DNA from 4 places in the Lederbergia graminis genome. Region 3 is predicted to be linked to each of the others. Evidence: riboswitches for the same ligand, from Rfam matches in the RefSeq annotation. Region 3 holds a riboswitch; each other region holds the start of a gene.
What was found. A riboswitch is a leader RNA that binds a small molecule or an ion and turns the genes downstream of it on or off. The one in region 3 is predicted to bind S-adenosylmethionine.
Positions count from the first base shown of each region.

Region 1 (7,962 bases), on a different contig from region 3:
CTTCGATAATATAATAAGCAAGTCGCTCTGGAACTGTTTTTGGTATATCATCTTCTGATTTTTCCTTTTTCTTATCACGGTAAAAATCTGTAAAGTCTGCAAGAGTTTGATCATTTGTATGGAATAAAAGATCATTTGCTAACTTTATTTCATTTTCAGGAATAGATGCATAGCGTTCTAATTTTTCCGTATTAACAATTGCATAATCAAGTCCTGCTTGCGTACAGTGATATAAATAGACTGCATTTAGTACTTCACGTCCAACTGGAGGGAGGCCAAAGGAAACATTACTTACTCCTAATGTTGTTAATGTACGTGGAAGTTTCTCTTTAATCAGCCTAATTCCTTCAATTGTTTCGATTGCGGATCCAATATATTGTTCATCACCTGTTCCAACTGGGAATACGAGGGGGTCAAAGATGATATCCTCCGGTTGTAGTCCCCATTTATGGACAAGTAGGTCGTAGGAGCGTTTGGCTATTTCTAGTTTCCGTTCACGTGTGACAGCCATTCCGGTTTCATCAATCGTTCCAACTACAACAGATGCACCATACTTTTTCACAAGGGGAAGGATGACATCAAAACGGTCCTCACCATCCTCTAAGTTAATAGAATTAATGATGGCTTTTCCTTGTGAAAATTTTAAAGCTGCCTCAATTACTTTTTCATCAGTAGAATCAATAACAAGAGGTACTTTTACCTTCTTAACGACTTCCTTCATAAAATTAACCATGTCTTCTAGCTCATCGCGATCTGGGTTGGCAAGGCAAATATCAATAACATGTGCTCCGCCTTTTACTTGTGCACGAGCAATTTCTGCAGCTTCTTCAAATTTACCTTCAATGATTAGTCGTTTGAATTTACGTGACCCAATAACATTTGTACGTTCACCAATTAATAATGGTCGCATCGATTCATCATAAAAGAGTGGTTCTATTCCAGAAACAGCATGCCCATGTGCCAATTCCGGTTTTTTTCTAGGTGCTTTATCATCAACAGCATCACGAATTGCACGTATATGGGCCGGTGTTGTACCACAGCAACCACCAACAATATTGAGCCAGCCTTTATCAGCAAAACCTGCTAATTTTTTTGATAAAGATTCAGGTGACTCATGATAATGTCCTTCCTCATCGGGAAGACCAGCGTTTGGATAACAGCTAACATAACTTGTCGCTAAATCAGATAGAGAACGCAAATGATCTGTCATAAATTCTGGTCCAGTAGCACAGTTTAGTCCGACAGATAGAGGTTTAATATGTTCAATGGAGATATAGAACGCCTCAATACTTTGGCCAGCAAGAGTTGTTCCCATTGGCTCGATTGTTCCGGAAATCATCACTGGGATTTCGAAACCAACTTCGTCAAAAGCCCGCTTTATCCCAAGTGTGCCAGCTTTCACATTAAGCATATCCTGGCTTGTCTCTAACAAGAGTAAGTCACAGCCACCCTCAATTAATGCTTTTGCTTGTACATAAAAGTCATCAGAAAGTTCTTCAAATGTTATTCCACCAGTCACAGACAACGTTTTTGTCGTTGGCCCCATAGCACCAGCTACAAAACGTGGCCAATCTGATGTGGAAAATTCCTTTGTACATTTTTTAGCCATTTCTGCTGCCCGGAAGTTAATCTCATATGCCTTATCTCCGAGATTGTATTCATTTAATACAATAGGAGTTCCACCGAAAGTATTAGTGGAGATAATATCGGCACCTGCTTCTAAATACTCCCGATGTATGTTGTAAACTACTTCGGGTTTTACTAGATTCAAGTATTCATTGCAACCTTCATATTCTTCTCCACCAAAATCATCCGCTGTTAAATTAGCATTTTGTAGCATCGTACCCATTGCACCATCGAAAATAAGTATTCGATTCTGAAGTTGTTGTTCAATTGATTGATTTGGCATAGGTATCTTCTCTCTCTTTCTTGTTATCGATTTGATGGATGTGCTGAACTAACTGTAAAGACATGTCATATCTTAGGAGTGGAGTTATAATATAAATACCATTAAATAAATCAGCAGCAGTATCAATTAGTTCTTTTGCAATTTGAACACCCTCTGCTGTCGCTTGTTCACGATTTTCTCCACATGCCCGCATACGCTCTAATACTTCATCTGATAGTTTTATTCCAGGTACCTCATTGTGTAAAAACTCGGCATTTCGTATGTTTGTAAGAGGCATAATACCAATGAAAATCGGTTCTGATAAATGTTTTGTTGCTTCATAGATATCAATAATTTTTTCCTTCGTATAAACAGGCTGTGTAATGAAATAATCAGCACCTTTGGCTATTTTCTTCTCTAGGCGTTGGACGGCACGGTGTAATTGGTGAACATTTGGATTAAAAGCAGCTGCGACAGAGAAATTAGCTTTCTTCCGCAATGGCTTTCCGGAAAATGAAATACCTTCATTCAGCTTTTTAATTAGTTGAAGTAAATCCATACTAGAAACATCATATACACTCGTAGCACCAGGGAAATCTCCTATTTTCGTTGGGTCACCAGTAACAGCGAGAATATCATGAATTCCAAGTGCATCCAGTCCCATTAAATGTGATTGTAGTCCAATTAAATTTCTATCTCTACACGTAATATGAGCAAGAGGACGAATGTTGTTTTCCATTTTTAAAATGGATCCCATTGCCATATTACTAATTCTCGGAGATGCCAAGGAGTTATCTGCCATTGTGATAGCATCAATTCCAGCTTCATTTAGCACTTTTGCTCCATCAATAAACTTAGTGGTGTCAAGGTGTCGAGGTGTATCTAGCTCCACAATTATAGTCCTTTTCTTTTTCGCCTTTTCATGGAGTGGTTCGTTTTTAGTTGGCTCAGCTTCTCGAATAACGATTGGTTTTTGTGGAGTGACAGTTTTCTTGTTTATTGGAGGAATTTCTCCAATTCGTTTTTTTACAGCGGCAATATGCTTTGGTGTAGTCCCACAACAACCACCGATTAAACGAACACCTTCATCACGTAGAAGGAGAGCGGCACGTCCAAAATAATCAGCTTCTGATTCAAAGACGACACGACCATCTTCTACATCAAGGAGACTTGCATTTGGAAATGCAGATAAAAATGCGTTTTTAGGTAATGTTACAGATTCAAATGCTTGGATGGTATGATATGGACCAAGTCGACAATTAACACCGACAACATCAGCACCTATCGATACAAGTTGGTGTAATGCTTCGTTTAGTGCTAGTCCATTTTGTAATACACCAGGATCATGCATAGAAACTTGAGCAATAATGGGGGTGTCTGTTAATTTTCGTAAATGAGTTACTACTGTGGATAGTTCTTCAAAATCATAATATGTTTCTAGTAAGAGTCCATCAGGATTACCTGCTAGGAGGTATTGTACTTGTTCATTTACAGATGTAATGATTTCTTCTAATGTTGCATCACTTTTGCGAATTCCACGTATGCCACCAATTGTTCCAAGGACATATTGTCCACCAGGTGCAGCTGCTTGTTTAGCAATGTTGATAGCGGCTTCGTTAATTGCTTTTACTTGGTTTTCTAAACCATGACGAGCTAGTTTAATAGCATTGGCACTATAACTATTTGTTTGAATAATATCAGCACCGGCTGAAATATACTCTTGATGAATTTTCTCTATTATTTCTGGTTTTGCAAGATTTAATTCTTCATAACAATAATCAATACCGTATGAGTATAGTAATGTTCCCATGGCTCCATCTGCGGTTAGTACATTAGATTTTAATTTTTCTAGTAAATTCATACATATTTTCTTCCTTTCGTTAAAAAAAAGCCTTCAAAAGAAGGCTTTACGAGTTTATGACATTCGTTCCTTCTCATCTTTCGAACCTAAAAAGTTCGCTGGATTTAGCACCTTGCCAGTAGGCTGGTTGCTGAAGCTTCATTGGGCCAGTCCCTCTGCTTCTCTTGATAAGAAAAGTAATTCAATTGTTAAATTATTAGAATAATCATAACGTTAGTAATATGATGATGTCAAGATGAATTTTTGTATTAAATTTACAAATGCAAGGTGATACATAAACAATTTTATTTGGATTTTATCTCTTTTGTCTTAACGTCTAAGTCGTCTTGTACACTACGCTTATGTAGTTTTACTCCTGAAAAGTAAGCAGCGCGTGCTATTAAATGACCTGATACAGGAGCAGTCAAAAAGATAAATACTATTCCCAATAAAATTCGTGGGTTTATTTCTCCGTCTGCAGAGTAAAAGTAAAGCAATGTTGCTCCTAATGTTACTAATACGCCTAGCGTTGTAGATTTGGATGCTGCATGGTTACGAGTGTATACATCAGGTAAACGCAAAACACCTACACTTGAAACAATGCTTAAAAATGTACCAATTAAAACTAGAACACATATTGTAATTTCAATCCCTGCGCTCATATTCAATAATATCCCCTTTCTGTAAGAACTTCGAAAATGAAACAGTTCCGATGAAAGAAAGGATACCAAATAAAATAATCACATCGAGAAACGCCTTTGTACTTAATAACATAGAAGCTAGTGCTGTAATTGCAGCCAAATTAATTCCCATTGCATCAAGTGCAACTACTCTATCAGGTGTAGTAGGTCCTTTTACGATACGTATTAATAAAAATAGGGATGATAGCGCAAATCCAAAAAGTGCGATTGTTAATACAGTTTCAAGCACTAGCGACTCACCTCCATAATGGTCTTCTCAAAAGTATTTCTAATACTTTTCACCGTATCTTCCACATCTTTAATATCCATTGCATGGATATAGAGTGTTTTTTTATCATTTGAAACGTTTATTACAAGTGTCCCTGGAGTTAAAGTTATTAAGTTTGCAAGCAGGGTGATTTCCCATTCTGCTGTAAGCTTTGTATCAAGAGCAAATATTCCAGGCTGAATGGTAAGTTTAGGACTTAATATATTTCTTAAAACTGCTAGGTTCGAATATATTAACTCACGTATAAAGATCAACAAGAGTTTTATTATAGCTAGTATCCGATAAAAATAAAATCGCGATGAAAAGAAGCGGCGCATAATAAATATAATCAATAATCCTAGAAGGTAGCCTACTGTAAATGTCGTTACAGAAATTGAATTTTGGAAAAACATCCAAATGGATGCTAGTAAAAAATTTAATAAAATTTGAAAAGCCACTTTTTGCATTCCTCCTTACTGTGGTTAATACAACACTGCGTCAATGTATTGTGAAGGATTAATTAGAACTTCTACAGCTTGCATGACATAAAAATTAACTGTTTCAGAAAACACACCGTACGAAACGGCAGAAATCATCAATATCACCACAGGAATGAGCAATTTCCCAACATGTATATCCTTGTTTGGTTTGCTTTTTGTTGTATCACCCCAGAAACTGTTGATAAATACTCTCATAAGAGAATAAAGAACAAACAGGCTAGATAACAAGATGATAAGTGCTCCAACTATATCGCCACTACCAAAGCCACCACTAGCAATTAATATTTTTCCAACAAATCCACTCAACGGTGGAATCCCCGCTAGGGAAAGTACAGCAAGGAAGAATACCCAACCTAGGAATGGATAATGTTTTATTAATCCACTATATTTTTCATACTTACTAGAACCAGTAATAGCAATGATGATACCTGCAAGTAAGAACAATGCTGCTTTAATAAGCATGTCATGTATTAAGTAGAAAACAGCACCACTTAAGCCATCACTATTCATTAATCCTATACCATACATAATTACACCAATGGCAATAATGATGTTATATATGATGATTTTCTTAATATCTTTGTATGCAATTGCTCCAATACAGCCTAATATCACTGTTGCTAGTGAAAAGACAATTAGAATCTCATGCGTAAATCCTTGATCGTGGTAGAAAATCAATGTGTAGGTTCTAAGTATTGAATAAACACCAACCTTAGTAAGTAATGCACCAAATATCGCCATTACTGGTGCAGGAGGTGCATAGTAAGAACCAGGTAACCAGAAGAATAAAGGGAAAATAGCTGCCTTTAGTCCAAAAACAATTAAAAATAACACTGCAATAACAGTAACAATTCCAGGCTGATTCACTTCAGCAATTCTTTCAGAAATATGGGCCATGTTTAAAGTACCGACGATAGAGTAGAGGTAACCAACAGCAATAACAAATAATGCAGAGGAGGTCACATTAACTAACAAATATTTTATCGTTTCTCTTAATTGAACTTTTGTACCACCAATAACAAGGAGTACATAAGAGGCCATTAGCATGACTTCAAAAAAGACAAATAGATTAAAAATATCACCAGTTGTAAAGGCACCATTTACACCAACTAGTAAAAATTGCACCATCGAGTAATAATAAAATTTCTCCCTTGCTTGTCCAATACCTTTAAAAGAATAAAGAATACAACACAATGCAATAAAAGAAGCTGTTGTAACAAGGAGTGCAGATAACATATCAGAGACGAGTGTTATTCCAAATGGAGCATCCCAATTACCAAGGTTTAATGTTTGAATACCATTTTTATCAACTTTATTAATCAATAGAAGGGAAGCAGTAATAGTCCCGATCATAGAAATTGTAGATATCCAGCGTTGAACAATAATTTTCTTTGAGAAAAAAATCAATATTGCCGCTGTAATTAGCGGAATTATGATTGGAAGAATTAATAAGTTAATCATTATTTTCAGTACCCCTCATCTCATCGACGTTATCTGTTTTTAGTTCTTGATACGTGCGGAAGGCAAGTACAAGGAAAAATGCGGTGACTCCAAAACTAATAACAATCGCGGTCAAAATTAGTGCTTGTGGTATCGGGTCCGTGTAACTCTCAGCATTTTCTCCAAGAAGTGGTACCGTTCCACGTTTCACACCTGCCATTGTTAGCAACAATAAGTGTGCCCCGTGACTTAAGAGTGATGTTCCAATAATAATCCTAAGTAAACTTTTTGAAAGCATTAAGTAAACGGCACAAGCAAATAATAGACCAATTAATACAGACATTAAAATCTCCATTAATCGCTCTCTCCAATCGTTTGTATAATGGTCATCGTTGTACCAACAACAACTAAATAAACCCCAATATCAAATAATACCGCTGTATGGAGCGATGTTTTTCCTAAAATGGGGAGATGAAAATAATCAAAAGCATGGGTAAGGAAGGGAACATTAAAGATTAATGCCCCAGCACCTGTTCCTATGGCAAATAATAATCCAATGGCAATCATCCATTTATAATCAATGGGAAGACTGTTTGCTACAGTCTTAATATCGAATGTTAGTAATAAAAGGATTATTGCTCCTGATGTTAGAAGGCCACCAACGAACCCACCACCTGGATAATAATGTCCAGCAAAGAAAATATGGAGTGAGAATAAAATGATAACAAATGTTACTACTTTTGTTGTTGTTTTTAATATGAGGTCATTTGTATTCATTTTTCATTCCTCCCATTAAGACGTAGTTTAATCATTCCAAATATACCTAGTGCAGCAATCCCTAATACGGCAATTTCAAACATCGTATCAAATCCACGGAAATCAACGAGAATGACATTCACCATATTACCACCACCAGCTTTATCTGCTGTATTTTCAATATAGTACTCTGATATGGATGAGAATAATTTAGTACTATGTGCTGATAATGCAACAAGGGTAACAATAACACCCACTGCGCCAGCAACAATTGCATTTGATAGCTTAAATTTTCTGTTCTCCACTCTTCTATTCATCCGTGGTAGTCGATAAAACACAAGTAAGAATAGTGCAACTGAAATTGTTTCAATTACGAGTTGTGTGAGCACTAGGTCAGGTGCTCTAAATAGAACGAAAATTAATGATACGGTATATCCTACAGCACCAAGCGCAATGATAGAAATTAATCGCGATTTTGCGATTAAAATGGTGAAAGAGGCTATCACAATAATCAATACGAGAACCACTTCATATAAGCCAATTGGCGCAAGATTAGAAGTATCTATCGTAAATGCATCTTTTTCAATTAG
Region 1 is NZ_JBHSMC010000004.1:41,325-49,286, reverse strand. Features, by position in the region: gene metH (methionine synthase) at 1-1,909, opposite strand, end outside; gene ACFPM4_RS06070 (bifunctional homocysteine S-methyltransferase/methylenetetrahydrofolate reductase) at 1,890-3,749, opposite strand; SAM riboswitch class I at 3,820-3,923, opposite strand; gene mnhG (monovalent cation/H(+) antiporter subunit G) at 4,034-4,390, opposite strand; gene ACFPM4_RS06060 (Na(+)/H(+) antiporter subunit F1) at 4,374-4,637, opposite strand; gene ACFPM4_RS06055 (Na+/H+ antiporter subunit E) at 4,658-5,134, opposite strand; gene ACFPM4_RS06050 (Na+/H+ antiporter subunit D) at 5,159-6,637, opposite strand; gene ACFPM4_RS06045 (Na(+)/H(+) antiporter subunit C) at 6,630-6,971, opposite strand; gene ACFPM4_RS06040 (Na(+)/H(+) antiporter subunit B) at 6,971-7,393, opposite strand; gene ACFPM4_RS06035 (Na+/H+ antiporter subunit A) at 7,390-7,962, opposite strand, start outside.
Region 1: linked by a shared signal. The riboswitch ahead of ACFPM4_RS06070 (bifunctional homocysteine S-methyltransferase/methylenetetrahydrofolate reductase) and the one ahead of solA (N-methyl-L-tryptophan oxidase) in region 3 are both predicted to bind S-adenosylmethionine.

Region 2 (7,962 bases), on a different contig from region 3:
TTTAACTAAAATAGGTGCTAAATATAACAAAGAAGAAATTTTAGAAATTATAAAAGAAGGACGCCCAGGAATGGGTGCGAACATCATTAAAGGCGATGATGCAGAAAAAGTTGCTGCATGGTTAGCAGAGAAAAAATAATAGTCATGAGAATAAAAAACCAAACTATTTGAAAAGTTTTCAATATAGTTTGGTTTTTTATTTATAAGAACATTTCTATTTAGCTTTTTCCACTGATCTATTAGCCCCGAAATGCTCTGTCCATCAACATTTTTTTAGTATATCAGCTAGAGTTGAGAAGAAATAAATAGTTGATAAACTATGTTGTTGTAACCTCTTTTTTTAAAGGTTACATAAATTTGCTAATACAACAAAAATTTACATGGAATTGAAATGAAACTGTAATATAAAAATCCCTTAACATATCCCCTGCAAATGTTATAATAAATAAGGATTATCTTTCGGCAACAAGCGACGTAAAACAGCAGTTTTTTTCGACTTTACGGAAGAAAAAACAGTTTGCATCATTCTATTTTGCTACTCATATGTCAAATCATGGGTAGCATTTACTAGTATGGTGCCAATTCTTAGGGACCGGGTGATTACATGATTGAAATGCAAGATGTATATAAAAAGTACCCAAATGGAATAACGGCCGCTAACGGATTGAACATTCATATTAAACAAGGTGAATTTATTTATGTCGTAGGGCCTAGTGGTGCAGGTAAATCTACCTTCATCAAAATGATGTACCGAGAAGAGAAGGCATCATCTGGTACTGTTTTGGTAAATGGTGTGAATTTATCTAAGCTGAAAAATAGAGAGGTGCCTTTCTTTCGCCGAAATATCGGAGTTGTCTTTCAAGACTTTAAGTTATTGCCAACATTAACAGTATTTGAAAATGTTGCGTTTGCACTTGAGGTTATAGAACAAAGACCAAAAGATATAAAAAGAAGAGTTATGGATGTTCTTGCTTTAGTGGGATTAAAGCATAAAGTAAGAATGCTACCTAGCGAATTATCCGGTGGTGAACAGCAACGGGTATCCATTGCACGTTCCATCGTAAATAAACCAAAGTTAATTATTGCAGATGAACCAACAGGTAATTTAGATCCTGATACATCATGGGAGATTATGCATTTGCTAGAGGAAATTAACTTAAAGGGTACAACAATTGTCATGGCAACACATAATAAAGAAATCGTTAATACGATTAAGCACCGTGTTGTCGCAATCGAAAGTGGTAGAATAGTACGTGATGAGCAGCGGGGTGATTACGGCTATGAAGGCTAGGACATTCCGGCGCCATCTAAAAGTAAGTTTCAAAAGTCTTAAAAGAAATACTTGGATGACTTTTGCTTCTGTAAGTGCAGTAACAGTCACACTTCTATTAGTAGGAGTATTTCTAGTCATTATGATGAACATGAACAAATTTGCTTCTGATTTGGAAAATGATGTGGAAATAAGAACACATGTAGAATTAACTGCAACAGAAGAAGAGGAAGCGGAGTTAAGAAAGCAAATAGAGAAAATTGATTTAATAGATTCGATTGAGTATTCCTCTAAAGATAAAGAATTAGATCACTTAATAGACACGATGGGAGATTCCTGGTCCTTGTTTGAAGGCCAAGAAAATCCATTAAGAAATGTATTTATAGTCAAAGCAAAATCACCAACAGATACAGCTGTGATAGCAAAACAAATTCGTAAATTAGATAATGTTTATGCTGCAGAATACGGTGAAGCAAAAGTAGAAAGATTATTTAATGTATTAAAGACAAGCAGGAATGTCGGTATATTTTTAATTGCTGGCCTTGTTTTTACCGCAATGTTCCTCATTTCAAATACAATCAAAATAACTATCTTCGCAAGACGACGTGAAATTGAAATTATGAAACTGGTCGGAGCTACAAATTGGTTTATACGTTGGCCATTCTTATTAGAAGGAATATGGCTCGGGATCCTTGGCTCTCTTATCCCAATTGCTGCAGTTGCAACAGGATATTATTATGCCTACGATTTCTTAGTTACTCGTATACCTCAACAATTAGTACAACCATTAGAATTTAGTCCATTCGTATATCAAATCAGTCTACTTCTCGTATTAGTTGGAGTAATAATTGGTGGATGGGGTAGTTTTATGTCGGTCCGCCGTTTCTTGAAAGTATAAGAACTACCTTTGTAAAAAATACTCTTATTTTTATAATACTGGAGGACGGAGGGTTGCATATCCCTCTTTCCTTCAATAGTTCACGAAGTCCAAAGATTAATAGCTTTACATATTAATAGAGTAGATTAGACAAAAGGGTGAAAGGGGAAAAAGTGAGTTGAAAAGAAGTTCATTATTCTCATTGACAGTAGCGGTTATACTAGGGGTTTCATTTGTTTTTTCTCCTAATGGATTTGTGTACGCAGAAACATTAACGGATTTGGAAAAAAACAAATCAAATATTAAGAACGAAAGATCAGACTTAGAAGAATCTATTAAAGATAAAGATCATGAAATAAACGAAATAACAGGCCAACAAACTGCTGTAGAAGTAGAAATTCAACAACTAGAGGCAGAGATGGCTACTACAGATAAAAAAATATCGGACAAGCAAAAAGAAATTGAAGATACGAAGGCAGAAATAGAAAGACTTAAAAGTGAAATAACTGCACTAGAGGAACGTTTAGAACGACGCAATAAACTTCTTCAAGAAAGAGCAAGAAATATCCAGCAAAATGGTGGATCAGTTAATTATCTTGACGTCCTACTAGGTGCGGAAAGCTTTGGTGATTTTATTGATCGCTTATCTGCTGTGACTGTCTTAGTAGAAGCAGATAAAAAAATCATTGAAGAGCAAAAAGCGGATAAAGAAAAACTAGAAGCAAATAAAGAACAAGTAGAAAAAGATCTTGCTAGCTTAAATGATATGTTAAAAGAATTAGAGACACTTAAAGCAGATTTAGAGAAACAGAATAAGAAAAAGCAAGAACTTCTCAAACAACTTGAAGCACAAAAACAACATATTGAACATGAAAAAATGTCAATGGAAGAAGAAGCAGAATTATTAAAGCAACAAGAAGCTGCCATTCAGAAGTTGATTCAACTAGAGAAAGAAAGAATTGCAGAAGAAAAACGGAAAGCAGAAGAAGCTGCTAGAAAAGCAAAAGAAGAAGCAGAAAGAAAAGCAAAAGAAGAAGCGGAAAGAAAAGCACAGGAAGAAGCTGCTGGTAAGACTCCTGAAACAAGTAATGGTAATGAAGAATCAAACGAAGAAGTCGTCACTACACCACCTGTATCATCCGGATTGTTTATGAGACCAGCGCAAGGATATGTCTCTTCTGAATTTGATCATCGTTGGGGTGCATTCCATTATGGAATCGATATTGCTAAAGGTGGTACAGTTCCTATTGTAGCTGCAGCAGGAGGAATTGTTACTCGAGCAGGTTGGTCAAATAGCTATGGTAATGTAGTATATATCTCCCATTATTTAGATGGAAAAACATTTATGACCGTATATGCTCATATGCGTGAAACACCGAAAGTGGTTGTCGGTCAAATGGTAAGCAAAGGTCATCATATTGGATATATGGGCAATACAGGTCAGTCATATGGACAGCATTTGCATTTTGAACTTCATGAAGGCGAATGGAACGGCGCGAAGTCTAATGCAGTAAATCCAAGAAAATATATTAACTTTTAATTAAACGTACAGTCGCATCTAATTTGATGCGGCTGTTTTATTTTACATAAATTCATCAAGTACACCATACGTTATAGAGTATGATAGAATAGATGCAGAGAAAAAATAGAAACTGGATGAGAGGGACTGTATATGACATTTGGGACAATTACAGCTATTTTAGTCAGTATTGTATTAATTTTAAATATTATATTAGCTGGGTTTGTTCTTTTCTTAGAAAGACGTGATGCTAGCGCAACATGGGCTTGGTTATTAGTTCTATTCTTTATTCCTGTTGTAGGATTTATTTTATATTTAATATTCGGTCAAAATTTGAGTCGAAAAAAGATTTTTGAGTGGAAAGATACGAATAAAATCGGAATTATGGATATTACAAAATATCAAATTGAATTATTGGAAAAAGGGGAATTTCCTTTCAAAGATAATAAAACGGCTCAGTATAAAGATTTAATTTATATGCTGTTATTCCATGACCGAGCAGTTTTTACCCAAGATAACCATGTCGAAATATTTACTGATGGAAATGATAAATTTCAAACATTAATAGAAGATATTAAGTCTGCGAAAGATCATGTTCATGTAGAGTATTATATTATCCGTAATGATGAACTTGGTAAGAAATTGTTAGAGGTACTCATTGAGAAAGCAAAAGAAGGTGTCGAGGTACGCGTCCTTTTTGATGCAATGGGATCAAGAAGGTTAGGACGCAATTTTTTTAAGCCATTGATTGAAGTAGGTGGCCATGCGAGTGCATTTTTTCCTGCCATCCTTCCTCATCTTAACTTACAAGTAAATTATCGTAATCACCGCAAAATTGTTGTCATTGATGGAGCAATTGGCTATGTAGGTGGCTTTAATATTGGGGATGAATATTTAGGCTTAAATAAAAAATTTGGCTATTGGCGCGATACGCACTTAAAAATTTGTGGTAATGCAGTCTATGCCCTGCAAACTCGTTTTATCCTCGATTGGAATCAAGCTTCTACCCATAAAATTAGCTATGCAGAAAGACTGTTTCCAAAGCTTGAAGTGTTAGGTGAAACAGACATCCAAATTGTTTCTAGTGGTCCAGATTCAGAATGGCAACAAATAAAATATGGCATGTTAAAAATTATTTCCTCAGCTAAGAAATATATTTATATACAAACACCTTATTTTATTCCAGATGCAAGTGTACTAGATGCATTAAAAATTGCGGCATTATCAGGAATTGATGTAAGGTTAATGATTCCGAACAAACCAGACCATCCTTTCGTCTATTGGGCAACGTATTCCCATGTAGGTGAATTGTTAAAAACAGGTGGCAAGGTCTATATTTATGAAAACGGCTTTATTCATGCGAAAACAATGATTGCAGATGGGAAAATCGCTACAGTAGGTACTGCGAATATTGATTTAAGAAGTTTTCGACTGAACTTTGAAGTAAATGCATTCCTATATGACCAGGCATTAGTAGAAGAGCTTGTAAACATATTTGGAAATGATATGGAAAAGTCACGAGAATTAACAATGGAAGAATATAAAAATCGTTCACTAGGAATTAGATTCAAAGAGTCTATTTCTCGTTTATTATCTCCAATCTTATAATATGAGGTTATGTTGAAGCAGAGGTGGTTGTAAGGATGAAGAAAACCTTTGGAGTTCTTTTGCTAGGAGTACTTTGTGGCATATTAATCTTTCATGTCATACAAGATACAAAAGAAAAGAAAGCGGATAACCAAGCTGCGGAAGAATTTTTAATTGATGCTGCATATGAAACAAGTATAGGATCATTTGCAGAAGGTGTGTCTGAAGGAGATATTCCTCCAGATTTTGAATTAAAGACACTCGAAGGTGAAACAGTTAGATTATCAGATTTAAATGGCAAGAAAGTAATCTTAAATTTTTGGGCAACATGGTGTCCACCTTGTAAAGCCGAAATGCCTCATATGCAAAACTTTTACGAGAAAAAGGCAGATAAGTATGAAGTAGAAATTGTTGCTGTAAATTTAACTAGTAATGAGCGTGGAAGCAATATAGAGAAAAAAGTGAGCGATTTTATAGATGAATATAAATTATCATTTCCAATTCCACTTGATCAATCAGGAGACGTATGGGACAAGTATAAAGGAATTGCTATTCCTACTACTTATTTAATACAGTCTAATGGTCTTGTTCATAAACGGATAATTGGCCCAATGGACGAGGAAATGATAGAACGGTTAGTGAAGGAAATGAAGTAAGAAATGCTATATTATTTCTTTTTTTAGAAATTATGCAAAAATAAAGTTGACAATGTAAATGTTTGTAGATATACTAGTTTTCAAGAGTTACATAAATCAATATATTAGGATTATTCTTATCAAGAGCGGCGGAGGGATAGGCCCTGCGATGCCCGGCAACCTTCAGGAGTTTATCTGAAAAGGTGCTAATTCCTACAGGTCGAAGCGGTCTGGAAGATAAGATGGGGATCTGTTAAATCAAGCCCTCTTCTTATCAAAGAAGAGGGCTTTCTGTTTTTGTAATAATTAATCCAAGTTTTCTACTCAACTTAATCAAATTTAGGAGGCGTTACAATGTCAGAACAAAACTTCAGACCAGAAACATTATTACTTCATGGTGCACAACAACCGGATGAAACAGGTGCAAGAGCAGTTCCAGTATATCGCACTACATCCTATGTATTTAAAAATACAGACCATGCACAAGCATTATTTGGATTACAAGAAACAGGTAATATATATACTCGTATCATGAATCCAACAGTAGATGTTTTTGAACAACGTGTTGCTTTACTAGAAGGTGGAACAGCAGCTGTTGCTCTATCCTCAGGTATGGCAGCTATCGCATTTTCTATTTTGAACATAGCTGGTGCAGGTGATGAAATTGTTGCTGCAACAGACCTTTATGGTGGAACATATAATTTATTTGCAGTAAGCTTACCGAAGTATGGCATCAAAGTTCATTTTGTAGATCCAAAAGATCCGGAAAACTTCCGCAAAGCAATTACTCCAAAAACAAAAGCTATCTTTGGTGAAGTAATTGGTAACCCAAGTTTACATGTATTAGATATCGAAGCTGTTGCTGATATTGCGCATGAGAATGGTATTCCATTGATTGTCGATAGTACGTTTGCAACACCATACTTATTAAATCCAATTGAATGGGGCGCAGATATCGTAGTCCATTCTGCAACTAAATGGATTGGTGGACATGGAACTGCTATCGGTGGAGTAGTTGTTGATGCAGGTAAATTTGATTGGACGAACGGAAAATTCCCTGGTTTCACTGAACCAGACAACACATACCATGGTATTCGCTTTGGAGTGGATATTCCAAATGCAGCATTTGCTACAAAATTACGTGTTCAATTGCTACGTGACTTTGGACCATGCTTAAGTCCGGACAATGCATTTATTTTCTTACAAGGTTTAGAAACATTACACCTACGTATTGCAAAGCACGTAGAAAATGCAAAAGCAGTAGCAGAACACTTACAGAAAAATGATGCAGTAGAATGGGTTTCATACCCTGGTCTAGAAGATCACCCTTCATACGAGTTAGCTAAAAAGTACTTCCCTAAAGGTGCTGGTGCGATTGTTAACTTCGGTATTAAAGGTGGACGTGAAGCTGGTAGAACAACAATTGATAACGTGAAATTGTTCTCTCACGTTGCAAACGTTGGAGATGCAAAATCATTAATCATCCACCCTGCTTCTACTACGCATCAACAATTAAATGCAGAGGAATTAAAACTTGTTGGTGTAACAGAAGAATTAATTCGTCTAGCAGTTGGTCTAGAAGCAATTGAAGATATTACTGAAGACCTTGATCAAGCAATTGCAAAAGCAGTAGAAGCAACTTCTGTAAAATAATAGAATGCTAGAGAACTAGAGCATATTTTATGTTCTAGTTCTTTTTTGATTTTTAATAAGGGGGATTCTTTCCATCATAGAAAAAACCTTCCCCAGCGTAGAAAAGGAAGCAACGAGCTTCGAAAAGGGTCCGTCCAGCGTTCAAAAGACATGACTGAGCGAACAAAAGGAGAGTCCCAGTGTCCAAAAGAACACCCATCATCGAAAAAAACTTCCCCAGCGTTGAAAAGGAAGCGTCGAGCATCAAAAAGGGGCCGCTCAGCATTCAAAAGACATGTCTGAGCACACAAAAGGAGAGTCCCAGCATTCAAAAGAACATCTATCATCGAATAACCCTTCCCCAGAGTTGAAAAGGAAGCGTTGAGCGTTGAAAAGGGTCCGTCCATCGTTCAAAAGACATGTCTGAGCAGACAAAAGGAGG
Region 2 is NZ_JBHSMC010000046.1:60,708-68,669, forward strand. Features, by position in the region: gene ACFPM4_RS20395 (c-type cytochrome) at 1-139, shown strand, start outside; gene ftsE (cell division ATP-binding protein FtsE) at 605-1,291, shown strand; gene ftsX (permease-like cell division protein FtsX) at 1,281-2,168, shown strand; gene ACFPM4_RS20410 (murein hydrolase activator EnvC family protein) at 2,326-3,687, shown strand; gene cls (cardiolipin synthase) at 3,820-5,274, shown strand; gene ACFPM4_RS20420 (redoxin domain-containing protein) at 5,310-5,909, shown strand; SAM riboswitch class I at 6,023-6,132, shown strand; gene ACFPM4_RS20425 (O-acetylhomoserine aminocarboxypropyltransferase/cysteine synthase family protein) at 6,243-7,541, shown strand.
Region 2: linked by a shared signal. The riboswitch ahead of ACFPM4_RS20425 (O-acetylhomoserine aminocarboxypropyltransferase/cysteine synthase family protein) and the one ahead of solA (N-methyl-L-tryptophan oxidase) in region 3 are both predicted to bind S-adenosylmethionine.

Region 3 (7,962 bases):
AGTTCAATAGCAGAATATGCGATTGAGTGCTCCTTAAATAAAGTATTCGCCTCCGAGGTACTCGACCATGTGGTGGATGAAGGTGTACAAATACATGGTGGATATGGATATATGCAAGAATACGAGATTGAAAGAGCGTATCGTGATTCCAGAATCAACCGCATATTTGAAGGTACAAATGAGATTAATCGCTTGCTAGTCCCAGGTACATTTTTACGAAAAGCATTTAAAGGCGAATTACCTCTATTAGAAAAAGCACAATCACTGCAAGAAGAACTAATGATGCTAATGCCGGAAGAACCTGGTGACGAACCATTGGCACAGGAAAAACAATTAGTTAAAGGTGCGAAAAAAGTGGCGCTCATGATTGCTGGCCTCGGTGCACAAAAATACGGAACAGCGCTTGAAAAAGAGCAAGAAATCTTAGCCAAATTAGCGGATATCGTCTCATTCGTATATGCAATGGAATCCGTCGTCCTCCGTACTGAAAAAGCAATCAATCGTGACGGCGTCAATAAGAGCACACAAAAAATGCTCTATACGCAGATCTTCTGCCAAGACTCCATTGTAAAAGTAGATCAATACGCACGTGAATGCCTAGCCGCAATCGAAGAAGGAGACACCTTCCGTATGATGAACTCCGCCCTACGGAAACTCACTCGCCACACACCAATCAATGTAATTGCCAAAAAGAGAGAAGCAGCCGATCGATTGATAGATGCTGGTAAGTTCGTAGTTTAATATAAAGGGAACCGCTCTCCAGTGGATGGGGAGCGGTTGGTTTTTATTTCAGAAGATCAAATTAAGAAAAAAAACAACAGTGTATGGGAATGAAAGTGGTCGTATGATTCCCGTTAGCGAAGAAAGTAGTGGTTTAAGGGAATCAAAGCGGTCGTATGATTCCCATTTGCGAAGAAATCAGTGGTGATGGGAATCAAAGCGGTCGTATGATTCCCATTTGCGAAGAAAGTAATGGTGTAAGGGAATCAAAGTGGTTGTATGATTCCCATTTGAGTAGAAAACAATGGTGCATGGGAATCAAAGCGGTCGTATGATTCCCATTTGCGAAGAAAGTAATGGTGCATGGGAATCAAAGCGATCGTATGATTCCTATTTGAGTAGAAAACAATGGTGCATGGGAATCAAAGTGGTTGTATGATTCCCATTTGCGAAGAAAGTAATGGTGTAAGGGAATCAAAGTGGTTGTATGATTCCCATTTGAGTAGAAAACAATGGTGCATGGGAATCGAAGCGGTCGTATGATTCCCATTTGAGTAGAAAACAATGGTGCATGGGAATCAAAGCGATCGTATGATTCCATTTGCGAAGAAAACAATGGTGATGGGAATCAAAGCGGTCGTATGATTCCCATTTGCGAAGAAAGTAGTGGTTTAAGGGAATCAAAGCGGTCGTATGATTCCCATTTGCGAAGAAATCAGTGGTGATGGGAATCAAAGCGGTCGTATGATTCCCATTTGAGGAGAAAACAATGGTGCATGGGAATCAAAGCGGTCATATGATTCCCATCTTAGAAGACTATAAATGTTGGATGTTAATTTTCATTCTTTTATAATATAATGTGCGGATTTCCCATGCCCTGTGATCGCGAAATTCTGTTTTAAAATTCGCCAAATAACCTTCCTCGACACGACTCCCCCAGTCCACTCAAAAATATCATTAGTAGTAATTTTTCTTTCCGGGAATAGTAATCTATATTCATCTATGCTGCGCAAAATGGCGGGTGTGGAATTTTCTATTGCCCCGCATGTGCATACAATTTTCCCAGACTGCGATTTTCTAATTAACCGCCCACATCCACCACAAAGAATTCCTTTTTTCAACTGCTCAAATTGGTATGAAGGTACTTTTGTAAAACGAGTGTCCGTTATATGCATTGCTTTCAATTGATTAGCAATTTTTTCTACCTTTTTGCTAGGAGATGTTAGTTGTTTGCTTAGATTAGCGAGAAAGCGTGATTGCTGGTTTGGAAAAATGAGGGAAGGGATATGAGGGGCATTATACAAGTGGAATTCAGGATTGACTAGAATAACGTATCCTACTAATGGGGTTGTAATTCCTAATTCAAGAAGTAATTTTCTTAATAATGTTTCACTTCTTGTTAGTTGTATGAGAGGATTTTGAATCTCGGTTCCACTGACAGTAAACCATTTTTTATCGTTAATAATAAAATCGCCTTCAAAATTTTTCACTTCAAAAAAATAATTGGTTGTATCGGAAACAATCATGGAATCAATTTGAAATGTATTGTTGTTTATTTCGAGGAGCAAGTCATTGAGGATGGTGCAATTGGGGAGTTGGGTGAGCCATTGTTGATCGAATAGTACTTCACCATCATAGCCTTTTACTTGGTTTATAAAATAGCTTTTCTCTTTAGGTGATAATTGCATACGCCCGTCTAACGAACGAAACATCTTAATTTCTGTTGACTCTGTACGATTTTTATAAAACATTTTCCACTTCCTTTCTGATTTACCTTAATAGTACGAAATTTCCATCAAGAGGACAAGTGAGGTCGAATAATTTTCATCCTAGTCAAAATCCATGTACAATAAAATAAAAAGGAAGGTGTTAAAATTGTCTCTTACCATTTATAGTTATCCTCCATGTGGAACTTGCAGAAAAGCTAAGAAATGGTTAGAAAATCATGGACTAGAATACAAGGAGATTCATATAGTAGAAAATACGCCTACTAGCGCAGAAATAAAAGAAATTTACCAAAATAGTGGTATGGAGTTAAAAAAATTCTTCAATACTAGTGGGGTAAAATATCGAGAGCTTGGATTAAAAGATAAAGTGAAAAACGCTACAGAAGAAGAGTTGCTAGACATCCTTGCTAGTGATGGAATGTTAATTAAGCGTCCAATTGTCACGGATGGAGAAAAAGTTACCGTAGGATTCAAAGAGGTAGAATTTGAACAGACTTGGGGTAAGTAGTATTCTAAAGATACATATACATATGGAGGGATTTTGATGGATACACCGACAGGATTACTTTATTCCGACGAACATGAATGGGTAAAAGAAGAAGGAGATAAAGTAAGAATTGGAATCACTGATTTTGCCCAAGATGAGCTGGGGGATATCGTGTTTGTTGAACTTCCAGAAGTGGGAGATGAAATTAAGGCAGACGAACCATTTGGAAGTGTAGAGTCCGTAAAAACAGTTTCCGAACTGTATGCTCCTTTAAGTGGGAAAGTTGTAGAAGTTAATGATGATTTAGATGATAGTCCAGAACTAGTGAATAGTTCTCCATTTGACAAGGCATGGTTAGTCGTAATTGAACCTACAAACCCAAGTGAAAAAGAAAAACTCATGAATGCTGAAGAATATAAAAAAATGACTAGCCAATAAAAAGTGAAGAAATACACCATGAACTTGCAATGGTGTATTTTTTCCTTATAATGGGTAAAAAAAGGAAGGTCTATATATGGACGCTGTTTCAATAGAAGAGATTCATACAATCATTGAAAATAAACAAACCGCAATATTATATTTCTACACCCCATTATGCGGAACGTGCCAAGTTGCAGGTAAAATGTTATCAGTTGTGGAATTGATGTTACCCCAAATTCCATTTCTGCAATCAGATTTAAATTATATTCCAGAAGCAGCCGAACTTTTTAAAATTGAGAGTGTTCCTTGCTTAATAGTAATGGTAGACGGAGAGATGAAAGAAAAGATTTATGCATTTCAATCGGTTCCTTACTTGCACTCTATTATTTCACAATATTGTTAAAGTTTTTGTAAAAAAATAAATTCGACATATTGACTGGGAAATAAGCATGTGATAGTATAATCTTCATACTTACAAAACTTAATATCTTGTTTATCTTATCAAGAGAGGTGGAGGGATGTGCCCTATGAAGCCCGGCAACCGTCACAATAGTGAAATGGTGCCAAATCACACAAAGCTTTTTGCTTTGGAAGATGAGAGAGGGATTTTAATATTTAGTGCCTTTCTGTTCATCTTGCAGAATGGCATTTTTGTTTTTCTAGTATAATTAATTTCCGCTCACACTCTTATAAGCGAAAGTACATTCATGAAATGAGGGGATCAATTGAGTACACAAAATGACAAAGTAGTAGATTGGGATGTAGCTGTTGTAGGATTAGGATCCATGGGTAGTTTCGCATTTTGGCAGCTTGCTAGTATGGGAGTTAATATAGTAGGATTTGACCGTTATAGACCAGGTCATGACAAAGGAGCTGGACATGGGGAAACAAGGATTTTCCGTACGGCTTATGGCGAAGGAGTAGAGTATGTACCACTACTTCAAGAAGCAAGAGAACTTTGGAGACAACTTGAAAAAGAAACAGGAGTAGAACTCTATATTGAAAATGGTGGGACAATGTTCGGTCCTGCAGACGGAGAGTTCATTACGACTGTTCAAGAAAGTGTTAAAACATATCATCTCCCACATAAAAAATATACTGGGGAAGAAGCTAGAAAGGTTTACCCACAAATAAATTTTCAAGACTATCAAGTTGCGATATATGAAGAATTAGCTGGTTATGTAAAACCTGAGCTCGCAATTGAAACAGCAGTTAATAGAGGAGAAGAGCTTGGTGGAACGGTATTCACTGAGAGCCCGATTACTGCTATTGAGCCAGATGAAGATGGAGTTACGATTAGAACAGCGGACAAGCAATACCGTGTGAATCAAGTAGTAGTTGCTTCTGGCGGCTGGACAAAAGAACTTTTACCACAAATCAATTTACCTGTTACATTAGAAAGGCAAGTTTTGGTGTGGTATGAAGCGGAAGATCCTAAGCAATTCACAGCAGTTAAATTCCCTATCTTTTCGAGAGTAAGTAAAGGAAGAGGTTTCTATGGTTTTCCAACAATCGATGGTAAGACGGTAAAAGTAGCTTTCCATCATGGTGGAGAAGAAGCGAATCATCCTAATGATGTCGATAGGGAAATCCATGAATCAGATCTAAATAATCTGACAGAAAAAGTGAAAAAATATTTACCAGGACTTATTCCTACTCCTGTAAAAGCAAAAACATGTTTCTATACAAATACACCAGATGAACATTTTGTAATTGGAAAATCATCTCGTGTACCCAATGTTACATTATTAGGACCAATGGCAGGACATGGATTTAAATTTGCTCCTATTATTGGAAAAATTGGTGCTCAGTTAGCAACTGGCCAGCAACCAACTTTAGAAATCAGTTTGTTTAACCCAGATCGTTTTAATAATTAAAAAATCTAATAGAAGAAGAGGGACATACAAATGAACAAAAAATTATTAGCAGTATTATTAATTGCATTTACATTATTACTTGCAGCTTGTGGAAAATCAGATGATGGCGTTATTAAAGTTGGAACAACTACATCAGAAGCACCGACATGGAACTTAGTAAAAGATCTTGCTAAAGAAGAAGGAATTGAATTAGAAGTAATCAAAATTGATGACTATGTAAAACCAAACATCGCATTAGATGAAGGGGAAATAGATATCAACGCATTCCAGACAGTAGTTTATTTTGATAACTTTATTAAAGAACGTGATCTTGATTTATCCGCAATTGGTACAACAAATATTTGGCCGATGGGTATTTACTCGAAAAAAGTAGATAATATTAATGATTTAAAAGACGGTGACCAAATCATTATTCCGAATGACCCAACCAACTTAGGAAGAGCACTATTATTACTAGAAAAAGCAGAGCTGATTAAATTAAAAGATGATTTCGACGGAACTGGTGGAGTAGAAAATATTGTAGAAAATCCAAAGAACTTTGAAATTACACCAGTAGCTGCTGGTCAAACTGCTCGAGGACTTGATGATGCAGCTGCATCTGTTATTAACTCTGATATGGCAATCAATGCTGGATTAAACCCAACAAAAGAATCTATTTTCAGAGAAGATTCAAGTAATAAAGCATATATCAACATTATCGCAGCGAAGACTGATCGCAAAGACGATGAAGACTTTGCTAAAATTGTAGAGATTTATCATAGTGAGGAAGTAAGTAGTTTTATTGAAGAACATTTTAATGGAGCGGCTGTTCCAGTTAAAGAACCAGTTTCATTCTTAGAGGATTATAAACAAAATTAATGTACAATATAGCTCTAGCTGGTATCCAATAGCTAGAGCTATCAATCTGTTCATTATAAGTTAAATTTTTATAGTAAGGAGAAAATCAAATGCTTCTATTAGATGATGTGTATAAAGTATATGGGAAAAAGAAAGAGAAAAAAGTTGAAGCATTAAAAGGGATTACCCTCTCCGTTGAAAAAGGAGAAATTTTTGGTGTTGTTGGTTTTAGTGGGGCCGGAAAAAGTACGTTAATTCGCTGCGTAAATTTACTAGAACGACCAACATCAGGAAGAGTGCTAATCAATGGAGTGGATTTATTAACACTATCTCCGAAAAAGTTATGTGAGCAAAGAAAGAAAATCGGCATGATTTTTCAGCAGTATAACTTATTGCATTCCAAAACGATTGCACAAAATGTGGCGATGCCTTTAGTGTTAGAAGGTAAGCCAAAAGCGTATATAAAGGAAAAAGTAACAGAGCTACTTTCTTTTGTAGGCTTGGAAGATCGTATGAATCATTATCCAGAACAATTATCAGGTGGTCAGAAACAAAGAGTGGGAATCGCTAGAGCGTTAGCGACAGATCCAGATATTCTCTTATGTGACGAAGCTACTTCTGCACTAGATCCAACTACTACACAATCTGTTTTAGACTTATTGAGAAAAGTAAGAGATGAGTTCCAAGTAACTATTTTGATGATTACTCACGAGATGAATGTCATTAAAGATATTTGTGATAAAGTGGCAGTTATTGAAGGAGGAAAAATTGTAGAACAAGGTTCTGTTATGGAAGTATTTACGGAACCGAAAACTGAAATTGCTAGAAGCTTTGTCCGAACTGTTTTAAATGATGAAACACCAAAAGGAATAAAAGATTGGATGAAAGCAAGCAACGGTAAAACATATCGTGTTATTTTTAAAGGGAATGCGACAAACATTCCACTTTTATCAGATACAGCTAAAAAGTTTTCTGTTGATTTGAATGTATTCCATGGGATGGTCACTGAGCTACAAGGACAACCATTTGGAAATTTACTCATTAATATTCAAGGCGACAGTAACGAAATAGAACAGGCTGTTGAATTTATGAAGTCTCAAGAAGCAATCGTAAAGGAGGTAACTCCAAATGAGTTTTGAACCATGGTTTTGGCCTGAGTTTTTCAATTCACTTAATGAAACATTATATATGGTAAGTGTAGGATTAATAATATCAGTAATCATTGGATTACCGATCGGTGTTATTCTCGTAATAACAAGAGAAGGTGGAATTTTACAAAATAAAGTTGTTTTTACGATTTTAGATATTGTTATTAATATTTTCCGATCGATTCCATTTATTATCTTGATTGTTGCAATAACTCCATTCACTCGTATGATTGTGGGAACAACAATTGGGACAACAGCAGCAATTGTGCCTCTTGTATTGTATACCGCATTTTATATTGGCAGACTAATTGAGAATTCTTTATTGGAAGTGGATCAAGGAACGATTGAATTAGCGCAATCAATGGGGGCAACTCCATGGCAAATGATCTGGCGTTTCTTACTTCCGGAGGCGCTTGGCTCTATTGTACTTGCCCTAACCATTGCGACGATTGGTTTAATTGGTGCAACAGCAATGGCAGGAGCAGTCGGTGCTGGTGGTATTGGTGACTTAGCAATTACGTATGGATACAACCAATATAAAGATGATATTATGATTATCACTGTTGTAACATTAATCGTAATGGTTCAACTAGTACAATCAATAGGAAATATTATCGCGAAAAAGATAAGAAGAAATTAAATGTATGTTTTTAGACTTATCTGAAAATTGTAGTTCGATATGACTAATTCTTAATTTAATAGCTTCCTCACAAACGGCTCCCCTATCGCATATATAGCATGCGATA
Region 3 is NZ_JBHSMC010000043.1:18,796-26,757, forward strand. Features, by position in the region: gene ACFPM4_RS19500 (acyl-CoA dehydrogenase family protein) at 1-741, shown strand, start outside; gene ACFPM4_RS19505 (nuclease-related domain-containing protein) at 1,560-2,471, opposite strand; gene ACFPM4_RS19510 (arsenate reductase family protein) at 2,596-2,955, shown strand; gene gcvH (glycine cleavage system protein GcvH) at 2,992-3,372, shown strand; gene ACFPM4_RS19520 (thioredoxin family protein) at 3,449-3,757, shown strand; SAM riboswitch class I at 3,850-3,955, shown strand; gene solA (N-methyl-L-tryptophan oxidase) at 4,080-5,231, shown strand; gene ACFPM4_RS19530 (MetQ/NlpA family ABC transporter substrate-binding protein) at 5,262-6,089, shown strand; gene ACFPM4_RS19535 (methionine ABC transporter ATP-binding protein) at 6,179-7,207, shown strand; gene ACFPM4_RS19540 (methionine ABC transporter permease) at 7,197-7,856, shown strand.

Region 4 (7,962 bases), on a different contig from region 3:
TGAACCAGTTGATAAAATCGTCGGACCTGGGAATGCCTATGTAGCTGCTGCTAAGTCATTAGTTTTTGGAGATGTTGGAATCGACATGATTGCGGGGCCTTCAGAAGTAGCCATCATTGCTGACGAAACTGCTAATCCTGCCTTCATCGCTGCTGATTTACTGGCACAGGCAGAGCATGATGAAAAAGCCCGTGCATTTCTGTTTACAACATCTGAAAGAATTTTAGAAGAAACAATCGTTGAAGTGGAAAAACAATGTGCTCAATTACCACGGAAGGATATTGCATCCGTGTCCTTGAAAAACGAAGGAGCAGCGGTTGTTGTAGATAGTATCGAAGAGGCATTTGCACTATCCAATGCACTTGCGCCTGAGCACTTGGAAATCCAAGTAGAAAATGCGTTAGCACAATTAAGTAAGGTGAAAAATGCAGGTTCGGTATTCATTGGGAACTACACACCTGAACCCGTTGGTGATTATTTTGCTGGTCCAAACCACGTATTACCTACAGTTGGCACAGCACGTTTTTCATCAGGTTTATCTGTGGATGATTTTATTAAGAAAACAACATATGTGTCTTATTCGGAAAAGGCATTGCGAAATGCTGCGCCATATATCGAGGCAATTGCGGAAGAGGAACAATTATCAGGGCATGCTAGAGCGGTAAAGGTAAGAGTGAATAAGTAGTGTTGGTGAATGGGAGGATTAGTAATGCGAGTTGCATCAAATAAACGAGAAACAAGAGAAACAAAAATTGAACTAGAATGTCGTCTAGATGATCCGTCAATAGTGGAGATTCAGACGGGAGTAGGTTTTTTTGACCATATGCTTGAAGCATTTGCACGACATGGTCGCATTGGGCTTTCATTAAAAGTAGACGGTGATTTACATATTGATAGCCATCATACTGTGGAAGATGCCGGCATTGTTCTCGGAAAAGCAATTAGAGAAGCGCTTGGAGATAAAGTAGGGATCGTTCGATACGGATCATCTTATGTTCCAATGGATGAAGCATTAGCATTTGCAGCAATTGATATTAGTGGACGCCCATTTTTACATTTTGAAGGAGAGTTTCAAACTCAGTCACTAGGTAACTTTGATACGGAGTTAGTGAAAGAATTTTTTCGTGCATTTGCCTTTAATGCTGGAATAACCCTTCATGCACGAGTGTTATATGGAGAAAATACGCATCATAAAATCGAAGCATTATTCAAAGCATTAGGTCGCGCACTTGCAGAAGCAGTTCGAATCGACCCTAATATTAAAGGCGTTAACTCTACTAAAGGAATGTTGGAGTAGTTATAGATAATATTGCATCATTTTCTAATAAATTGGCTTTGCTGAGATTAATTAAAGATTTCACACAGTGTTGATTGTAGTGGAAGGGGCGAGACTCCTTCGGGATGAACGGTAGCCGGGAGACCCCACAGGCGTTTAAGCGCCGAGTAGGCTCCCGAACCGCCCGCGGAAAGCGAGCCCCTGTAGCGGAAATCAAGCTACATTAGAACAAAAAAATTCAAAGAGGTGAAAACACAATGACGGCAAAGAAAATTATACCGTGTTTGGATGTAAAAGACGGAAAAGTAGTGAAAGGAATTAATTTTGAGGGGATGCGCGAAATGGGAGATCCTGTTGCTATGGCAAAAGCCTATAGTGATAATGGCGCAGATGAACTTGTATTTCTAGACATTTCCGCTACAACAGAAGGTCGCGACACAATGGTAGACGTTGTGAAACAAGTAGCAGCACAAGTGAATGTTCCTTTTACAGTCGGTGGTGGCATTCGAACTGTGGACGATATTGCTAGAATTCTAGATGCAGGAGCTGACAAAGTGGGGATTAATTCTGCAGCTGTAGCTCGTCCAGAACTAATTAAAGAGGCAGCTGAAAAGTTTGGTTCTGAACGAATCGTAGCAGCCGTTGATGCTAAATTATTCCCAGATGGGACATGGCGTGTCATGACTCATGGTGGGCTGAAAGATGCTGGAATTGATGCCATAGAATGGTCGAAGCAGTTAGAACAATTGGGAGCGGGCTCTTTACTACCAACTAGTGTTGACCGTGATGGTGTTAAGGATGGCTACGATTTGGAATTAACGAAAGCAATTGTAGAGGCTGTGAACATTCCAGTTATCGCATCTGGCGGTTGTGGTAATGCAGAACATATTGTGGAAGTTTTTGAGAAAACAAATGTAGACGCTGCTCTCGCTGCATCTATTTTTCACGAAAATTCAGTAAGCATCCAAGAGGTAAAAGAGCTTTGCCGAAATAGAGGAGTGAATGTAAGTGAAGCCTGATTTTTCAAAAGGTCTCATTCCAGCCGTTGTTGTAGATGATAAAAATGGCGAGGTACTAATGCTCGCTTATATGGATGAGACAGCATATGAACGTACATTAGAAACAAAAGAAACATGGTTCTATTCACGCTCTCGGAAAGAGTACTGGAACAAAGGTGCAACCTCTGGTAACAAACAAATCGTAAAGTCCATTGCACTAGATTGTGATGGTGATTCTTTATTAGTTCGTGTCGAGCCGCTAGGGCCAGCCTGTCATACTGGGGAAACATCTTGCTTCTACAATACTATTTTGGAAACAGAAGATGCAGCCCAAGTGGAAGACACAATCATATATCATGACCTAATGAGTGAAATTGTCGATCGCAAACAAACACCTGTAGAAGGTTCATACACCACTTACTTATTTGAAAAAGGTACCGACAAAATTGCTAAGAAATTAATAGAAGAAGCCGGTGAAGTAATCATTGCCGCTAAAAACAAGGATACAGATGAACTTGTATATGAAACGAGTGATTTACTATACCACTGCCTCGTTCTGTTAGCAGACCAAGGGGTAGACTTAGCAGATGTTGAAGCCGAGTTGAGAAAAAGATCAAGCAAAAAAGGTAATGCAAAGAAAGAACGTCAAGAAATAGAGAATTGGTAAGGTCAAGCAAGTGGGCGAATATACAAATCGCTTACTTGCTTTTTTAATTTAAGAGGGAATATCTTTGCAGTTAGTGTGACTGTTATAAATGAGAAAACTGTTAAGTCGGGAATGCGAGAAGGATGTTGTGTACCCGCTGTGGAGGTTGTCACGCTGGGAGCGGCTGCGTATCCACTGGGTGGGAAAAGTTGTAGAGGCGGTCACGCTGGAAGCTTTATCATGCCCACTTGGCGAAAAAAGTGGCAGAGGTGGTCACGTTGGAAGCTGCATCGTGCCCGCTTAAGAGGAAAAAGTGTCGGAGGTGGTCACGATGAAGGCTGTATCGTGCCCGCTTAGGAGGAAAAGTGTCGGAGGCGGTCACGATGAAGGCTCTATCATGCCCACTTGGCGAGAAAAGCGTTAGAGGCGGTCACGATGAAGGCTCTATCGTGCCCGCTTAGGAGGAAAAGTGGTAGAGTTGGTAACGATGAAGGCTCCATCATGCCCACTTGAGATGAAAAAAGGCAGAGGCGGTTACGATGAAGGCTCCATCGTGCCCACTTCGGAGGAAAAGTGTAGGAGGTGGTCACGTTGGAAGCTTTATCATGCCCACTTGGCGAAAAAAGTGTCAGAGGTGGTCACGCTGGAGGTTGCATCGTTCCCACTTAGGAGGAAAAAAGGGATAGGTGGTCACATTGGAGACCGCCTCGTGCCCGCTTAGGAGGAAAAGTGTAGGAGGTGGTCTCGATGAAGGCTCCATCGTGCCCTCTAGCTAGGAAAAACTACAGAAGTGGTCACATTGAATGCCACAGCATTCCCTCTTAATGAAGAAAATGCTTAAGGAGGTAACGTTGAACGTTGTATCGTGCCCACTTAAGAGGGAAAAGTAGTGTAGTCGGTCATGATGATGCCCTCTTAACAGAAATATAAGAAGACTAGGTCACGCAAGAATCTCCATTGTGCCCTCTAACAAGTAAAAGCAATGGAAGAGGGCACGGAGGAAATCCCCCATACCCACTTCACAAAAAATTGGAAGCCGATGTAACATTGGTACTAGCTAAGTACCACCTATTCCTTCAGAATGTTATATATTTCGACATAAAATTCACAATTCACATAAAAATACTTGGACATAAAACAGAAATAGGCGTATAATCGCAAATATAATTCTTTTCGAAAAAACTAGAATTCGGCAATTAGGAGAGTGACATAAAGATGAGTGACATGTCTTTTCATACGAAAACTGTACATCAATCTAAGAAAGTATCAAAAAATTTTAATAGTAAAGTAACACCAATATATCAAACATCATCTTTTTCCTTTGATAATTTAGATGAGCTTGAAAGCTATTTTCACGGAGAAACACCTTACTTATATTCCCGTTACGGAAATCCAAATACAGATGAATTAGGGAGTGCCGTTGCTGCTTTGGAAGGAGCAGAAGCTGGTGTAGCAGCTTCATCAGGGATGTCAGCTATTTTATCAGCATTACTTTCAGTAGCAAAAAATGGGGACCATATTGTTGCATGTGATGACCTTTATGGTGGAACTTATCATCTATTAGATCAAGAAATTAGAAGTTTTGGTATCGATGTTACATTTGTCTCCTTTGCGAATGAAGAGGAGATACGTGCAGCAATTCGTCCAAATACAAAATTACTATATACAGAGAGCATTACGAACCCATTACTTAGAGCTGAAAATATACCGTTACTTGTTAAAATAGCGAAAGAACATAAGCTAATAACAATTGTGGATAACACTTTTGCAACACCGTTTTTACTACAGCCATGTGTTGATGGGGTTGATCTTGTTGTCCATAGTGCAACGAAGTACCTTGGTGGCCATAGTGATATTTCTGCAGGTATTGTAGTTGGCCGTGAAGATATCATTCAAGTTGCAAAACAAAAGGTGGTTAGCTTAGGGGCGAATTTAAGTCCATTTGAAGCATGGTTAACATGTAGAGGCATTAAAACTCTTGCGTTAAGAATGGAGAAGCAAACAAGGAATGCGCAATTTATTGCAGATTCACTAAGGGAAAATGAAAATATAGCAAAAGTATATTATCCAAATAATGTATCAGAAAAAGGTAATGGTGCAATTGTGTCGATAGAACTTGCACCTCATTGTGACATTCGCTCATTCTTTTCGTCTCTTGGATGGATAAAAGTAGTTCCTTCTTTAGGTGGTGTAGAGACTGCTGTTTCCTATCCATTAGGTACATCACATCGAAATTTACCTAAAGCAGCTCAAGAAAAGCTTGGAATTAATGAACGAGTTGTTCGCATTTCAGTCGGTATTGAAGATAGGCAAGATATCATTAATCAACTCCTAATTGCAATCAAAGCATAGGTATATTTAACCAAAAGTGTAAAAAAGTAGTTGACAGATAAAAAACTCTGTTCTATACTCCATTCATAAGTAAAACAACTAAATCGAATCTCTTATCGAGAGTGGCGGAGGGAATAGGCCCTGTGAAGCCCGGCAACCTGTTATTTTAAAACAAGGTGCTACATCCTACAGATTTAAAATCTGGAAGATAAGAGGAGGAACCGTCAACAACGCCCTCTTCTTAGGAAGGGGGCTTTTCTTTTTATATATCTTTTTTTAAATATTAAACCAAGTAAACTAATCATATTAATTATATTTAGGGGGATTTACAATGAGAATTAATATTTGGAAAACCATTTTATTATTGATAGGAATTATCGTGCTAGCAGGGTGTTCAGATAGTGCGAGTGGCAAGCCAAAGAAAATTATTTTAGATTATGCTTACTATTCGCCAACAAGCTTGATTTTAAAGGAGAAAGGTTTTGCAGAAGAAGTATTTGAGGAAGAAGGCATTGAAGTAGAGTTTGTTCTAAGTCAAGGGAGTAACAAAGCGTTAGAATTCCTCAATTCCAGAAGTGTTGATTTCAGTTCATCTGCTGGTGCTGCTGCTTTAATGGCAAAAGCAAAAGGATCGCCAATTGAATCCGTATATATTTATTCCAAACCAGAATGGACGGCTCTCGTTGCAAAAGATTCTTCCATTAAGTCTGTCAATGATTTAAAAGGGAAAAAGGTTGCTGCAACAATTGGTACAGACCCGTATATTTTCTTGCTTCGTGCTTTAGATGCACATGGCCTTTCTGCCAAAGATGTAGAAATTGTTAATCTTCAACATGGAGACGGAGCAGCTGCACTACTATCTGGTGAAGTAGATGCATGGGCAGGATTAGATCCTCATATGGCAAGAGTGGAAAAAGATTCTGGGGCTCATCTATTCTTCCGTAATGCAGACTTTAACACGTATGGAACTTTGAATGTAAGATCAAAATTTGCAGAAGATTACCCAGAGTATGTAAGTAAAGTTATCGAAGTTTATGAGAAAGCAAGGCAATGGGCAATTGATAATCCAGAGGAAACAGCAGAGATTTTAGCGAAGGAAGCACAAATAGATATTGAAGTAGCAAAGCTTCAATTAGAACGTAACGATTTTTCAGCATCAAAACCAGGTGATGTGCAAATTGAAACAATTAAAGCAGCTGGTGATGTATTGAAAACAGAAGGTGTAATTGATTCGGATACGGATGTAGATAAGGTTGTTAATGATTTAATTAACCCGGACTATTTTGAATAAATAAAGGATGGTGGACAACATGAGTGGCCGTACAGAAACAATTTCAGTTCCCGTAAAAAAATCAAAACGAGAAAAACGCTCGAAATTTTCCTATAAAGCAAATGAGAGATGGATTCTTGGAAGCCTTATCCCTATTATTCTATTAATTATTTGGGAGATTGCTGGAAGAGTAGGACTTATAGAAGCGCATTTACTACCAACTCCATCAAAAATATTTGAAGAAATTGTAGAAATGGGCAAAGAAGGAATATTGATTGATCATATTGGCATTACATTATATCGGGTGGTTCTTGGATTTTTCATTGGAACGATAGTAGCTGTTGTTCTTGGAGCAATCGTTGGTTATTTTTCTCTGTTTGAAAAATTGATGGATCCACTTATTCAAGCATTTCGTGCAATCCCATCTCTAGCATGGGTACCTTTATTCATTTTGTGGATGGGGATAGGGGAGCCATCCAAAGTGACATTAATTGCAGTAGGTGTATTTTTTCCAGTCTACTTAAACATCGTTTCTGGTATTCAAGGCGTTGATCGGAAGTTAATCGAAGTTGGAAAAATTTATAAGTTTAGTTCCGTGAAAACATTACGGAAAATCATCTTGCCAGCTGCTTTGCCATCTTTTCTCGTAGGATTACGCAGTGGGCTAGGACTTGGTTGGATGTTTGTTGTTGCCGCAGAAATAATGGGGGCTAGTAAAGGGTTAGGTTATTTACTCATCTTAGGCCAAAATACGTATTCTCCGGAAATTGTCATAGCGAGTATATTATTGTTTGCGCTAATTGGGAAAATCACGGATTCATTATTGAAATTATTAGAAACAAAATCATTGAGCTGGCAAGATAGTTTATCAAATCAACGTTAAAGGGGGATGCAACGGTGCTCGCAGTTCAAAATATAACTCGAACTTTTAATGAGGGGAAGGTAGGATTTAAGAATCTTACTTTTTCAATCCAAAAAGGAGAAATAATTGGAGTACTTGGGACTAGTGGTTGTGGAAAAAGTACATTACTTCGAGTGCTGTCAGGACTCGATCAACAGTTTGAGGGTCAGTATTCACTAGGAGATAAAAGTGTAGGGATGATGTTCCAAGAACCAAGGCTTATGCCATGGCTGTCAGTAATAAATAATATTACGTTTGGAGCAGAAACAGAAAAACAAAAATTGTTAGCAAATGAATTAATTGAACTTGTCGGTTTGAGCGGATTTGAACGTAACTTCCCTAAAGACTTATCTGGAGGGATGGCACAAAGAACAGCAATTGCGCGCTCCCTTATCACGGAACCGGATGTGCTTTTACTAGATGAACCATTTAGCGCATTAGATGCATTTACAAAAATGCAGCTGCAAGATTTACTATTATCGATTTGGGAAGAGCGAAAAACAACGATGGTACTCGTAACTCACGATATAGATGAAGCTT
Region 4 is NZ_JBHSMC010000044.1:25,686-33,647, reverse strand. Features, by position in the region: gene hisD (histidinol dehydrogenase) at 1-685, shown strand, start outside; gene hisB (imidazoleglycerol-phosphate dehydratase HisB) at 710-1,297, shown strand; gene hisF (imidazole glycerol phosphate synthase subunit HisF) at 1,534-2,295, shown strand; gene hisIE (bifunctional phosphoribosyl-AMP cyclohydrolase/phosphoribosyl-ATP diphosphatase HisIE) at 2,285-2,941, shown strand; gene ACFPM4_RS19750 (trans-sulfuration enzyme family protein) at 4,145-5,272, shown strand; SAM riboswitch class I at 5,362-5,466, shown strand; gene ACFPM4_RS19745 (aliphatic sulfonate ABC transporter substrate-binding protein) at 5,583-6,542, shown strand; gene ACFPM4_RS19740 (ABC transporter permease) at 6,562-7,404, shown strand; gene ACFPM4_RS19735 (ABC transporter ATP-binding protein) at 7,419-7,962, shown strand, end outside.
Region 4: linked by a shared signal. The riboswitch ahead of ACFPM4_RS19745 (aliphatic sulfonate ABC transporter substrate-binding protein) and the one ahead of solA (N-methyl-L-tryptophan oxidase) in region 3 are both predicted to bind S-adenosylmethionine.